DNA from 2 places in the Albidovulum salinarum genome. Region 1 is predicted to be linked to the other one. Evidence: riboswitches for the same ligand, from Rfam matches in the RefSeq annotation. Region 1 holds a riboswitch; the other holds the start of a gene.
The links. A riboswitch is a leader RNA that binds a small molecule or an ion and turns the genes downstream of it on or off. The one in region 1 is predicted to bind glycine.
Positions count from the first base shown of each region.

Region 1 (7,441 bases):
CGCGAGGGCTACTGGCGCTTCAAGCTCGACCAGCAGCGGACGGAATGGGCCGACGGGATCCTCGGGGACGTGTCGATCGACACGGCCTCGGTCTCTGACCCGGTGCTGATCCGGGCGGACGGTCAGGTGCTTTACACCTTCGCCTCGTCGGTCGACGACATCGACATGGGGATCACCCATATCGTGCGCGGCGCCGACCATGTGACCAATACCGCGACGCAGATCCAGATCATGCGCGCGATCGGCGGCACGCCGCCGGCCTTCGCGCATCACTCGCTCCTGACCGGCCCGCAGGGCGAGGGCCTGTCGAAGCGGCTCGGCACGCTGTCCTTGCGCGACCTCAGGGCGCAGGGCGTGGCGAAGGAGGCATTGTTGAGCCTGATGGCGCGGCTCGGTTCGTCGCAGCCGGTGGAGCTGAAGCTGTCGCTCGACGAGATCGCCGAAGGGTTCGATCTGAGCCAGTTCGGCGCGGCGCCGACCAAGTTCGATGCCGAGGACCTGTGGCCGCTGACGCGCCAGCGCAACCAGGCGTTGCCCTTCGAGGAGGTGAAGGAGCGGATCGCGGGGATTGGCGTGCCGGCGGATGTGGCCGAGCGGTTCTGGCGCGTCGCCTCGCAGAACATCACCACGCTCGACGATCTGGGCGCCTGGTGGGTGCTGTGCCGCGACGGGGCCGAGCCGATGATCGCTGCCGAGGATGCGGCGTTCGTGGCCGAGGCGATGGCGCTTCTGCCGGAGCCGCCCTTCACCGAGGCGAGCTGGGGGGAATGGACGGCGGCCGTGAAGGAAAAGACCGGGCGCAAGGGCAAGGGGCTGTTCATGCCGCTGCGGCTCGCCCTGACCGGCCAGCCGCACGGGCCGGAGATGGCGGAGCTCATGCCGCTTTTGCAGAAGGTGCGCGCGAAGGGCTGAGCTTCGTTTGCGGCTTGGGGGCGACCCCCGACCCCCATCCCCTCCCCACGAGGGGGAGGGGTGGCGCCCGAAGCCGGTGGGGGCTGTCCGATCGCGTTGGTTGCTTCCCGGTCGCCGGTGCAGGGCGTTCAGGGGCGCGCGGCGCGCTCGACGAGCTTCAGGCAAAGCTGCGTCGCCACCGCCATGTCCTGGACGCTGATCCACTCCAGCGGCCCGTGGATTTCCTGCATGCCGGTGAAGAGGTTGGGGCAGGGCACGCCCAACTCGGTCAGCCGCGACCCGTCGGTGCCGCCGCGGATCGGGATGGAAACCGGCTCGATCCCGAGATCGCGGCAGGCGGCGCGGGCGAGGTCCACCGGGGTCATGTCCTTTTCCAGCCAGTAGCGCATGTTTCGGTATTGCGCGCGGATCTCGCAGGTGATCTCGGCCCTCGGCTCGGTTGCCTGAACCGTCGCGCAGACCTGCCGCAAGAGCTCGCCCTTCGCCGCGAGCCCGTCCAGTTCGAAGTCCCGCAGGATGATCTTCAGCACAACCTTCGCCGCCGAGCCCTTCATCTCGTAGACGTGGAGGAAGCCCGCGCGCTCCTCCGTCGTCTCGGGCGTCATCGTCACATGCGGCAGGGTCTGGACGATCTTCGATCCGAGATGGAGCGCGTTGACGAGTTTGCCCTTCGCCGTGCCGGGATGGATCGAGACTCCCGTGACGGTCACGGTCGCCATGTCGGCGGAGAAGCTCTCGTATTCGATCTCGCCCACTGCCGCGCCATCGAACGTATAGGCGAAGTCGGCGGCAAGGTCCGCGGGCAGGCGTGCGTCGACGCCTCCGCCGATTTCCTCGTCCGGCGTGAAGGCGATGCGGATCGGCCCGTGCGGGATGGAGGGATTGGCGAGGAGATGCCGCGCCGCGCTCATGATCACGGCGACACCGGCCTTGTCGTCGGCGCCGAGCAGGGTCGTGCCGCTCGCCGTGATGATGTCATGGCCGGACTTTTCGCCGAGATAGGGCGAGATGTCTGGCGAGAGCGTGAGCCCCGGCGCGTCGGCAAAGCTGATCGCGCCGCCATTGTAGTTGCGGTGGACGACCGGCTTCACCCCGGCCGCGTGGAACTGCGGCGCGGTATCGACATGGGCGAGCAGGCCGATCACCGGCGCGCCCTCGGCGGTGGCCGGGATCGTGGCGAGCACCGCGCCATAATCGGTGAGCCGCACCTCCGAGGCGCCGATCCCGGTCAGTTCGGCGAGGAGCAGGCGCTGGAGGTCGAGCTGGATCGCGGTGCTGGGCTTGGTGCCCGTATTCTCGTCACTCTGTGTGTCGATGGCGGCGTAGCGCACAAGGCGCTCTTCGAGTTCACGGTCGAAGTCGGTTCTCATCACACATTCTCCGGGATCACGCCTTGCGGCGGGTCAGGCCAAGGACGTCGACATGGTCGTCGGTGAGCCGGCGCTCGGCGGCGCTGGTCTTCTGGTGACGTGTGTAATGCGGCGCGGCGCGGTCGTCGAGGATCGCGGTCCAGCTCGTGGTCGTGGCAAAGAAGCGGGCGACGCCCGCCTCGCCGAACTCGCGCAGGAAGCCCTGCACCACCGTATCGAGATAGCTCAGGAGGATCGGGTGGTCGTTCGCCGGCAATCCGTGCGCCGCGTCGACGGCGTAGATTTCTACCCGGTCGGCCCAGCCCGGCGTCGTGGTCAGGTGGTCATGCAGAAGGGGGTGGCGCAGGTAGGCAGCCTCGCGCTGGTCGAGAAGCGCCCAGTCGTCGCGCGGCACGGCGGCAACGAGGCCGTCGATCTCGGTCGCGGCCGGCTCGGCGGAGAGGTAGGGCCAGGGGCGGAGCCGCGTGTGCCGCCAGACCCGGCGCCAGCCCGCGAGCCGCGCCGGTTCGCCGGGCGCATAGTCATGCGTCGCCCGGTTCACGAGCGAGCCATAGCCGAAAAAAGCGGGGTGTCTGTCGCCGGTCACAGGTCGCCTATGGAACAGAAATGTCGGTCGGGCAAGCATATTGCGGCGGCTCGCGGGTGCGCGCAACAATGTATCCCATTGTATACCCTATTGCCAGACGCCCCAAGATTCGGGTATTCAAACCGTGTCAGATCGGGAGAATCCGGTGGGGTCGGGGACCCCGGCCGGTGCCGAAGGAGCAACCGCCCCGGTAAACTCTCAGGCGCAAGGACCGTTCTGACAGTGGAACTCTGGAGAGACCCCGGGACGGGGCGCCGAAGGGATAACGATCTCAGGCGAAAGGACAGAGGGGGCATCGGAAGGGTGGGGTTGACCACCCGGGGCGATGCCGGACAGCATGAACCGGCGTGAAGAAGGGAGGACGGCATGACCGACCTGAAACGTACGGTTCTTTTCGACCTGCACGGCGAGCTTGGCGGCAAGATGGTGCCCTTCGCGGGCTACGAGATGCCGGTGCAGTACCCGATGGGGGTGATGAAGGAGCATCTCTTCACCCGCGCCCATGCCGGGCTCTTCGACGTGAGCCACATGGGCCAGATCCTGATGACCGCGAAATCGGGCCGGGTCGAGGATGCTGCGCTGGCGCTGGAGCGGCTGGTGCCGGTCGACATTCTCGGGCTGAAGGAAGGCCGCCAGCGCTACGCGCTCTTCACCAACGACAACGGCGGGATCCAGGACGACCTGATGGTCGCCAATCGCGGCGATCACCTCTTTCTCGTCGTCAATGCCGCCTGCAAGGACGCCGATTTCGCGCATCTGAAGGCGCATCTCGGCGCCGATTGCGATATCGGCATGGTCGAAGACCGGGCGCTCGTCGCGTTGCAGGGGCCGGAGGCCGAGACGGCGCTCGCCCGGCTGTTGCCGGATGTGGTCGAGATGGCGTTCATGGATGTTGCCATTCGCCACTGGGACAGCGCCGAACTCTGGATCTCGCGGTCGGGCTATACCGGCGAGGACGGGTTCGAGATCTCGGTGCCGAACAAATTCGCCGAAAGCTTCGTGCGCAGGCTTCTCGACATGGAGGAGGTCGCGCCGATCGGGCTCGGCGCGCGCGACTCGCTGCGTCTCGAGGCCGGCATGTGCCTTTACGGGCATGACATCGACGAGGGCACGAGCCCGGTCGAGGGCAACCTGACCTGGGCGATCCAGAAGGCGCGCCGCGCGGGCGGTGCCCGCGAGGGCGGGTTCCCCGGTGCAGGCCGTATCCTGAAGGAACTGGCCGGGGGGGCATCGCGCCGTCGCGTGGGGCTGCGTCCCGAAGGCCGGGCGCCGATGCGCGAGGGGACCGAGGTCTTCGCCGGTCCCGAGGGCGGGGACCCGATCGGCAAGATCACCTCGGGCGGTTTCGGCCCCTCGATCGAGGCGCCGATGGCGATGGCCTATCTGCCGGCCGATCTCTCCGAAGGCACGACGGTTTACGGCGAGGTCAGGGGCAAGCGCCTTCCTGCCGTGATCGCGCCGATGCCGTTCCAGCCCAACCGTTACAAACGTTAACCAGCAGGGGAAAAGACCCATGAAATATACCGAAGACCATGAATGGCTCCGCGTCGAGGGCGATCACGTCGTCGTCGGAATCACCGACCATGCCTCCGAACAGCTCGGCGATGTTGTCTTCGTCGAACTGCCCGAGCCGGGCACGAGCGTGTCGAAGGGCGATGAGATCGTGGTGATCGAGAGCGTCAAGGCCGCTTCCGATATCGCGGCGCCCTTAGACGGCGAGATCGTCGAGGTCAATTCCGACGTCGCCGACAATCCCGGCATGGTGAACGAGGACCCGACCGGCAAGGCCTGGTTCTTCAAGATGAAGGTGGCCGACCTCTCCGCGCTCGACGGTCTGATGGACGAGGCCGCTTACAAGGAAATGATCGGATAAGGACGCGGACAATGCCCTTCACCCCCACCGACTACCTGCCCTACGACTTCGCCAACCGCCGCCACATCGGCCCGTCTCCGGCAGAGATGGAGGAGATGTTCAAGGTGCTGGGGGTGAAGGACCTCGACGAGCTGATCGACCAGACCGTGCCGAAATCGCTCCGGCAGGAAAAGCCGCTCGACTTCGGCAAGGCCAAGTCGGAACGCGAGCTTCTGTGGTTCATGCGCCAGGTCGCGAAGAAGAACGCGGTCTTCACCTCGATGATCGGACAGGGCTTCTACGGCACCGTCTGCCCGCCGGCGATCCAGCGGAACATCCTCGAAAACCCCGCCTGGTACACGGCCTACACGCCCTACCAGCCGGAGATTTCGCAAGGTCGCCTCGAGGCGCTTCTGAACTTCCAGACGATGGTCTGCGACATGACCGGGCTCGAGATCGCCAATGCCTCGCTTCTTGACGAGGCGACTGCGGCGGCCGAGGCGATGACGATGGCGCAGCGCACGTCGAAATCGAAGGCAACGGCCTTCTTCATCGACGAGAACTGCCATCCGCAGAATATCGAGGTGATGAAGGTTCGGGCCGCGCCCATCGGCATCGAGATCATCGTCGGCGACCCCGAGACGGTCGAGGCCGACAAGGTCTTCGGCGCGATCTTCCAGTATCCCGGCACCTACGGTCACCTCACTGACTTCACGCCCCATATCGCGAAATTGCACGAGACGGGCGCGCTCGGCATCGTCATCGCCGACATCATGGCGCTGACGCTCCTGAAGGAGCCGGGCGCGATGGGCGCGGACATCGCCGTCGGTTCCACCCAGCGCTTCGGCATCCCGATGGGCTTCGGCGGGCCGTCGGCCGCCTACATGGCCTGCAAGGACGCGCACAAGCGCAACATGCCCGGCCGGATCGTTGGTGTCTCCATCGACGCGCAGGGCGGCAAGGCCTATCGCCTTTCGTTGCAGACCCGCGAGCAGCATATCCGGCGCGAGAAGGCCACGTCGAACGTCTGCACCGCGCAGGCGCTTCTCGCCAACATGGCCTCGTTCTACGCGGTCTATCACGGGCCCGAAGGCCTTAGGGCCATCGGCCAGCGTATTCACCGCAAGACGGTGCGCGTCGCGCGCGGGCTGGAGGCGGCGGGCTACAAGGTCGAGCCGAAGGAGTTCTTCGACACGATCACCGTCGACGTCGGCGCGATGCAGGGCGCGGTCCTGAAGGCGGCGCGTGACGAGCGCATCAACCTGCGCAAGATCGGCACCACGAAGGTCGGCATCTCGATCGACGAGACCACCCGGCGGCTGACGATCGAACGGCTTTGGCGCGCATTCGGGATCGACCAGAAGGACGACGACCTCAAGCACCATTTCCGGATCTCCGACTCGCTCGTCCGGACCTCGGATTACCTCACGCATCCGGTCTTCCATATGAACCGGGCCGAGACCGAGATGATGCGCTACATGCGCCGGCTGGCTGACCGCGATCTCGCGCTCGACCGGGCGATGATCCCGCTCGGGTCGTGCACGATGAAGCTCAATGCCGCGGCCGAGATGATGCCGATTACCTGGCCTGAGTTTTCGAACCTCCACCCCTTCGCGCCCTCCGACCAGACCGAGGGCTATGCCGAGCTGTTCCGTGACCTGTCGGAGAAACTCTGCGAGATCACCGGCTATGACGCGATGAGCTTGCAGCCGAATTCGGGGGCCCAAGGGGAATATGCGGGGCTCCTGACCATCGCCGCCTATCACAAGGCGCGTGGCGAAGGGCATCGAAACATCTGCATCATCCCGGTCTCGGCGCATGGCACCAACCCCGCTTCGGCGCAGATGGCGGGGATGAAGGTGGTCGTGGTGAAATCGGCCGAAAACGGCGATATCGACCTCGAGGATTTCCGCGCCAAGGCGGAAGCGGCGGGCGAAAACCTCGCGGCCTGCATGATCACCTATCCCTCGACCCACGGCGTCTTCGAGGAGACGGTGCGGGAAATTTGCAAGATCACCCATGACCACGGCGGGCAGGTTTATATCGACGGCGCCAACATGAACGCGATGGTGGGCCTCGTGCGACCGGGCGATCTCGGCGGCGATGTCAGCCACCTCAACCTGCACAAGACCTTCTGCATCCCGCACGGCGGCGGCGGACCGGGCATGGGGCCGATCGGCGTCAAGGCGCATCTCGCGCCCCACCTGCCGGGCCATCCGATGACCGGCGGCGAGGAAGGGCCGGTGTCGGCCGCACCTTGGGGCTCGGCCTCGATTCTGCCGATCTCCTGGGCCTATGTCCTGATGATGGGCGGCAAGGGGCTGACGCAGGCGACGAAGGTTGCGATCCTCAACGCCAACTACATCGCGAAACGACTGGAGGGCGCCTACGGCATCCTCTTCACCGGCCGCAACGGGCGCGTCGCGCATGAGTGTATCCTCGACACGCGGCCCTACGCCGAGAGCGCCCACGTGACCGTGGACGATATCGCCAAGCGGCTGATCGACAACGGCTTCCACGCGCCGACGATGAGCTGGCCGGTTGCGGGCACGCTGATGGTCGAGCCGACCGAGTCCGAAACTAAGGCCGAGCTCGACCGGTTCGTCACCGCGATGCTGTCGATCCGCGACGAGATCGCGGCGATCGAGAAGGGCGAGATCGACGCGGAGAACAACCCGCTGAAGCACGCGCCGCACACGGTGAACGCGCTGATCGGGGACT
Region 1 is NZ_JAOVQO010000016.1:29,037-36,477, forward strand. It holds gene gltX (glutamate--tRNA ligase) at 1-912, shown strand, start outside; gene pepT (peptidase T) at 1,041-2,282, opposite strand; gene OEZ60_RS16275 (gamma-glutamylcyclotransferase family protein) at 2,299-2,868, opposite strand; glycine riboswitch at 2,992-3,092, shown strand; gene gcvT (glycine cleavage system aminomethyltransferase GcvT) at 3,235-4,362, shown strand; gene gcvH (glycine cleavage system protein GcvH) at 4,382-4,741, shown strand; gene gcvP (aminomethyl-transferring glycine dehydrogenase) at 4,753-7,441, shown strand, end outside.

Region 2 (7,441 bases), on a different contig from region 1:
CTCGAGCCGGTCGATATTCACGGGTGCGTTCATCTTAACCTCCTCAGCCCTTCATCCAGGGCAGTCTGTCCAGATCGACATTGCCGCCGGTGATGATCACGCCGACGCGCTTGCCTTTGAATACATTCGGGTTTTTCAGGATCGTGGCGAGCGGGACCGCCGAGGACGGCTCCATCACCACGCGCAGGTGCTTCCAGGTGAGCTTCATCGCGTCGACGATCTCGGGGTCGGACGCGGTGAGGATGTCGCTGACATGGGTCTTCACGAAGTGCCAGGTCAGGTCCTTCAGCGGCACGAGGAGCCCGTCGGCGACGGTCTTCGGCGCGTCGTCCGCGATGATGTGGCCGGCCTTGAAGCTGCGGTAGGCGTCGTCGGCCTGTTCCGGCTCGGCGGCGATGACTTTCGTTTCCGGCGCCAGCGTCGACAGCGTCAGGCAGGTGCCCGAGATCATGCCGCCGCCGCCGATCGGCGCGACCACCATGTCGAGACCGTCGGTCTGCTCGATCATCTCCTTCGCGCAGGTCCCCTGCCCCGCGATCACGCGCGGGTCGTTGTAGGGATGCACGAAATCGCCCCCCGTCTCGGCCTGCACCTTCGCGAAGGTCGCCTCGCGCGACGAGGTCGAGGGCTCGCATTCGGTGATCTTGCCGCCGTAGCGCCGCACCGTGTCCTTCTTGGCCTGCGGCGCGGAATGCGGCATGACCACGTTGCAGGGGATGCCGCGCAGCATCGCCGCGTAGCTGAGGCACGAGGCATGGTTGCCGGAAGAGTGCGTGGCGACGCCCTTCTTCGCCCGTTCGTCATCCAGCCCGAACACCGCGTTGGTGGCACCGCGCACCTTGAAGGCGCCCGGCTCCTGGAAGTTCTCGCACTTGAAGAACAGCTCTGCGCCCGTCAACTCGTTGAGGTAGTCCGAGGTGCGGATCTGCGTGCGGCGGATATAGGGCTTGATCCGCTCATGCGCCGCCAGCATGTCCTCGTATGTCGGAATATACATCAAACCGCCCCCTGCGCAGCGAGCGGCATCGCCGCGTAGCTAGCTGTTGCTACCCCCTTGTTGACCGTCTTGGAGGTTGCGACCCGCTCCGCCACCATTTCAGCGGTGACGGCAGACAGCGTCCAGCCGAGATGTCCGTGCCCGGTATTGTAGAACACGCGGTCACGCACCCCCTGCCCGACCTTGGGCATCATGTTCGGCATCATCGGGCGCAGGCCAGCCCAGGGAATCGCGTGCTCGGTGCTGACACCCGGAAAGAAGCGCTCGCACCACTTCACCAGCGGACGGATCCGGTCGTCGCGGATATCGAGGTTGTAGCCATTGAACTCTGCCGTGCCCGCGATTCGGAACCGGTCCTTTCCCAGACGGCTGGTGACGACCTTGGCTTCGTCGTCCAGAAGGCTGATCCATGGTGCAGCGCTCTGGCTGTCCTCGTCGTCCAGACGCACGGTGATCGAATAGCCCTTGACCGGATAAACATTCACACGGTCGCCCAGTTGCGCCGCGAGTGAGCGGCTTTCGACGCCGGCACAGAGAACGATAGCGTTGAAGATCTCGGTCTGGCTTTCATTGTTGCGGCTCCAGGTCAGACGAACTTCGTTTCCGTCGACCCTGATCGACTCGACATTGGTGCCGAACTGCAAAACGGCGCCCTGCTTCTCGATCGACTTGGCGAGACCCGTCGTGTAGCGGTGTATGTCGCCGGTGAAGTCGCTTTCGGTGTAGTAGCCGCCATAGAAATCGCCGCTAATCGCGGGCTCGATCTGGCGCACCTCTTCGGGTGCCACGGCGCGGCGGTCGAGTCCGCCCTCGGCCAGCAGCTTGCTGACCTCGGTGGCGTGATCGAATTCCGACTTCTTGGTGTAGATGTGCAGGATGCCGCGGTTTTCACAGTCGAAACCGAACCCGTGGCGCTCAGCCTTCTCCTTCAAGAGCCCGCGCGCCGCGATCGCCATCCGGGTCGTCTCGACGGTGTTGGCGCGGTATTGCGGGATCGATGCGACGAATTCTGCCATCCAGCTGTACTTGTGCCAGCTGGGCTTGGGATTCACCAGAAGCGGTGCGCCCCGGGTCATCATCCACTTCATACCCTTCAAGACCGTGGACCAGCGATTCCACGTCTCTGCGTTCGAGGCCGAGAGCTGTCCGCCATTGGCGAAGGAGGTCTGCATCGCCGCATAACGGTTGCGGTCAAACAAGGTGACGTCGTATCCCCGGTCAATCAGGCTCGACGCGGTCGTAACGCCGGTGATCCCGGCGCCGATAACGGCAATTCTGGTCATGGTGTCCTCCCGCGACCCAAGGTTTCGTCCTGCCGGATGGCAGGTCCAATCCCCTCTGTCGCGAGGCGCGAATTGCGGTTCGCAGCGCGCTCCAGATCGCCGCGCCGATCACAGTCCTTTTGCCTGAGAGGTTCCGGGGGGTTGCTCCTTCGGCGCCGACGATATCGGCCTCTCCTGTGACAGCTTGGTAGGCTCCTTGCCTTGTAGATTCAATTTAGTATCATGTCAATACTATTTCACTCAATAACTATACTGGCTGATTTTCGGATAGGGCAGAACGGTATTCCTCCGACGTCACCCAGCTACCCAAGCGGTCTAGGATCTCGTTGAGCGCGCGGAGTTCCTGAGCAGAGAGTGGGTCTGTCAGGATGACCTCGAGGCGGTCTGAAACCCGCTTGGCGACCTGACGAACTTCCTTCCCACCGTCGGTCGTCGAAAGAAGGAAGACGCGCGCATCCTCGCTTGAGTTTTCCCGCACAATCAAACCAGCGCCGAGAAGATTCTGAATGATTCTCGAAGTCAAACTTCTTTCAAAACCAGTAACTTTCGCGATTTCCGCGAACGTTGTCCCGGGCGTATCGTCGATCAGTCGCAAGACCCGAAGATCCCTGATCCGACAGCCTGTCTCCTTCAGGAAGATCTCGTCATTGGCGGTGATGGCCTCTTGGGCGACAATGTTGAGCCTGTATGTGAGGCGCTCGTTCCTGAAGGTCTTGTTGGTTTGCGTCACGTGTTCACCTTTCTCTGAGCCCAATATCGAAAAGGTATCATCTATTACCCTGATCTCCGCAAGAAATAATCTTACTAAGAAACTATCTTGATTGGCAAGTATTTGTGTGCAATATTCTCATACTGAGATCAACTGGAGGGTTCGTAGATGTTTGCCGAGTGGTATGAAAGCCAGCGCAGCACCTCCGAAGACTGGCTGAAGGATTTGCACCGGCATCCTGAAACCGGCTTTGAAGAGGTCCGCACCGCCGCCTTCGTGGCTGACCGCCTGACGGAATTCGGTTTCGAGGTCGAAACGGGAATCGGTGGGACCGGAGTCGTGGGAACGCTGCATGGCATCGGCACCGATAAAGCGAATCCCGGCCGTTGCATCGCGTTCCGCGCCGAACTGGATGCCCTACCGATGACAGAAAAGGCCGATGTACCCTATGCGTCCGAAGACCCGCAGCGCTTCCATGGCTGCGGACACGATGGCCATACCGTTACGGCGCTCACTGCAGCCGCTTATCTGGCGCGGCATCGTGATTTCGAAGGAACGGTGCGATTTGTCTTCCAGCCAGCGGAGGAACTGCTGACTGGCGCGCGCGCAATGATTGCAGATGGCCTGCTTAAACAGTTTCCCTGCGACGAGATCTACGCGCTCCACAACCTTCCGGGTCTTCCGGCCGGTCATGTGGGCGTACCGGCGAGCGCGGCGCTGTCCTCGGCCGACAACATCGACATAACGATTCGTGCCAACGGCGCACATGGTTCGATGCCACACACCGGCGAAGATGCCATCGCCGCCGCTGCACATTTCATCACCACCGTGCAGCAGGCCGCGACACGTGTCGTCGATGCGCGGGACGCAGGCGTGATTTCGTTCGGCCTGCTCCGGGGCGGAACGGCTCGGAACATTCTGCCCGAGTCCACAAGGATAGAGGGCACCATGCGCACCACTGCCCCCGAAGTGCGGGACCGTTTGGCCAAAATGCTGCAGGACGCCGCGCGCGCCACTGAGTTGGTCTTCGGTGTCTTGGTCGAAATGAATATCGCCAAAATTGCACCGGTCACGCTCAACGACCCCACGTGTGTTGCGGCAGCAATTGCTTCGGCCAATCGCGTTGTCGGCGCCGAGAAGGTTATGGAAAACGCACGCAGCCTCATGGCCTCCGAAGATTTTGCGGAGCTCTCGGGCCGGGTGCCCGGTGCATACCTCTTCGTGGGACAGGACGGTTACGCACCGCACCACCCCAAGTACGCCTTCGATCCGGAGATCATTCCGATCGGGGCCGCCATCTTTGCCGACCTGGCCAAGCATCGCACGAGCAAGTCACTCAATTCTCATCCACTTACCTGATCAAGGCTAGTATCATCCCAGGGAGGATCCAGATGATCACGTTCACCACCAAAATGCTTCGGGGCGCCATTACAGCCACGGCCCTGATGACCGCCACGGCACCGCTCGCCAGTGCCGAGGTTCTGACCATGTCGTCCTGGGTGCCGCCCACCCATTTCATACACACCGACTTCCTGGTTCCGCTCACCGAGAAGATTGCCGAAGTCACCGAGGGACGTGTCACGGTGACGATCCTTCCGGCGCCACTGGCCAGTCCGCCGCAGCACTGGGAATTGGCGCGCACCGGCGTGGCCGACATCACATGGGGCAACTTCACCTACGAGCCCGAGCGCTTTGTTTCGTTGTGGTTCGCCGAATTCCCGAACGCCGGCACCAATGCCGAGGCGCAGAGCCGCGCCCTGTGGCAGACCTACCAGACATTCCTCGCCGACAACGCCGCCTTCGACGGCGTCAAGATGCTGGCGGTCGGCATGTTTGGTGGCGGCCAACTGCATCACGGTTCCAAGTCTGTGACCTCGCCCGACGACGTGAAGAACCAGAAGTTCCGCATGGGCGGCCCCATCCAGGAAAAACTGCTGAGCGCCCTCGGCGCCGTTCCGGTGGCCGCCCCCGCGACCAAGGCGTATGAGATGCTGGAGAGCGGCGTCATCGACGGCTCACTGCACACCATGGAGTCGGTGGTGAACTTCCGTCTTGAAGACGTGCTGAAGTACCACACCGTCTTCCCGAAGGGCTTCTATGACGCCACCTTCTTCGTGGTCATGAACGGTGCCAAGTGGGATGGGCTGAGCGACCAGGACAAGGCGGCCATCGAAGGCATCATCGGCGAGGAGCTGTCGGCTGCCTGGGGCAGGAACTTCGACCTTCAGAGCCCAGCAGCGATCGAAAAGCTCGCCGCAGAGGGCCACGAGATTGTCGAGGCTTCGCCCGAACTGGTCGCAGCCGTCGATACGATCTACGACACGATGGTTGCCGACTGGATTGGCGCCGCAAAGGGTGCGGGCGTCGAAGACCCGCAGGCCATGCTCGACTTTTACAACGAGACCTACACGGCGCTCGCCGGCGAATGATCGGTAACAGATTGTCGTGCGAGGGGCGATGATCAGCCCCTCACATTTTCAGGGAGGAGAAACGTTCATGTTGTCAATGGCATGGAAAATCCGCCGAGGGGTCGAAACGGTAATGGCTCTGTTTCTCCTCGCAATGGTCGCGTTGACCTTCGCGGACGTTATCGGGCGACGCCTGTTCGGCACCCCGATCTATGGATCAAACGACATAACCGAGCATCTGATGGCCCTTGTGGTATTCGCAGGCCTGCCGCTCGTTACCGCCGCTAGCGCTCATCTGACCATCGATATCCTCGACAAACTGGTGAATCAGCCGTGGATGGCGTGGTGGCGCGTGCTGACATCCATCCTGGTGACACTCGTCCTGGCGATGATCTCATGGTTGTTCATCAAACACGGCTTGAATGCATCCGGCATTTCCGAAGTCAGCCAGGCCCTGCGGGTTCCCCGCGCACCGCTTTATTTCTTCATGGCTCTCAGCTGCGCCCTGTCTGCGCTCGCCGCCCTCGTCATCGCGGCAACCGGGCCAATGATCGATCCTGAAGACACCCACGAGGAGGACGCGCTATGATCGTCGGTTCTATCGCAATGGCCGTCGCCATTCTGCTGGCCTTTCTGCGTGTCCCGCTGGCCTTCGCGCTTCTTGCGGTTTCAGTCACGGGCATCGGGTTCGCGATCAACTGGAACATCGCGTTTCAGCTCGTGCCGCTGACGATCTCTGACGCGGTGCTGTCCTACGACCTAGCGGTCGTGCCGATGTTCATCCTGATGGGCAACGTGATTTCCAAGACCGGCATCGCTCAGGACTTGTTCCGCGCCGCCTATGCCTTCGTCGGCAATGTCCGGGGTGGGCTGGCTCTCTCCACAATGGTGGCGTGCTCGGGTTTCTCCGCAGTGTGCGGATCCAGCTACGCGACCGCCGCCACGATGGCAAAGGTCGCCTATCCCAGCATGAAGCAGTACAAGTACTCCGATGAGCTCGCCGCCGGCACCATTGCCGCCGGGGGTACGCTGGGCATCCTGATCCCGCCATCGATCATCATGGTGGTCTATGGAATCCTAACACAGACAAACATCGGCGATCTGTTCATCGCCGGCGTGGTCCCCGGCGTGTTCGGCCTCGCCCTGTACATGCTGGCCATCCGTTTCATAGCTGCGCGCGATCCCAGCCACGCGCCACAGGGAGAAAAGACTCCGTGGCCCGAAAAGCTGAAAGCGCTGTCGGGCGTCTGGCCTTTCCTTCTGCTCTTCAGCCTGATCATCGGCGGACTCTACGCGAAGCTCTTCACCCCGACCGAGGCGGCCGGAATGGGCGCGGGCCTTGCGATTCTGATCGCGACCTTCCACGGACGCCTGACTTGGTCGGTCCTGCGCGCGGTCATCATCGACACCGCCTACACATCGGTGTCGCTGTACACCGTCCTGTTCGGCGCGCTGATGCTGTCGAAACTCCTCACCCTTTCGGGTCTTGCGGCGGGCGTGCTCGCGCTGGTGCAATCGACCGGCCTCGAGGGCACGGCGCTCGTGCTCGTGATCATGTGCGTCTTCCTGGTGCTGGGCTGCGTGATGGACTCAATGGCGATCGTCCTGATATTCGTCCCGCTCTTCGCGCCGATCATCGTGGCGCAGGGGTTCGACCTTGTCTGGTTCGGCATCATTGTCATCGTCGTGACCGAAATCGCGCTGATCACGCCGCCCGTGGGGATGAACGTCTTCGTCCTGAAGGCCGTCCTGCCGGACGTGCCTGTCCTGCGGATCTTCAAGGGCCTCGTTCCCTTCATCGCCGTGGACATTATCCGGCTCGCGATCCTAATCGGGTTTCCGGCAATCACCCTCTGGCTTGGTAGCACCGTGGGATAGCGCCCCGGATCGGCACCGACGATCGCGGAAAGGCAGCAAACGGGCGAGGGAATTCCGCGCCCGTTTAACGTTTTCTGGTTTGATTCAATTGTAGGATTGTCCGATTCAGCGAGAAATCTTTGAGCTACCCCCCATCTCTTGGACAGTTTCAGGGATGATTTAAGCT
Region 2 is NZ_JAOVQO010000012.1:38,382-45,822, forward strand. It holds gene bhcC (3-hydroxy-D-aspartate aldolase BhcC) at 1-33, opposite strand, end outside; gene bhcB (beta-hydroxyaspartate dehydratase BhcB) at 44-997, opposite strand; gene OEZ60_RS13430 (D-amino acid dehydrogenase) at 997-2,280, opposite strand; glycine riboswitch at 2,382-2,467, opposite strand; gene OEZ60_RS13435 (MarR family winged helix-turn-helix transcriptional regulator) at 2,528-3,010, opposite strand; gene OEZ60_RS13440 (amidohydrolase) at 3,158-4,348, shown strand; gene OEZ60_RS13445 (TRAP transporter substrate-binding protein) at 4,381-5,418, shown strand; gene OEZ60_RS13450 (TRAP transporter small permease) at 5,447-5,986, shown strand; gene OEZ60_RS13455 (TRAP transporter large permease) at 5,983-7,275, shown strand; partial or broken gene OEZ60_RS13460 (transposase) at 7,435-7,441, opposite strand, start outside.
Region 2: linked by a shared signal. The riboswitch ahead of OEZ60_RS13430 (D-amino acid dehydrogenase) and the one ahead of gcvT (glycine cleavage system aminomethyltransferase GcvT) in region 1 are both predicted to bind glycine.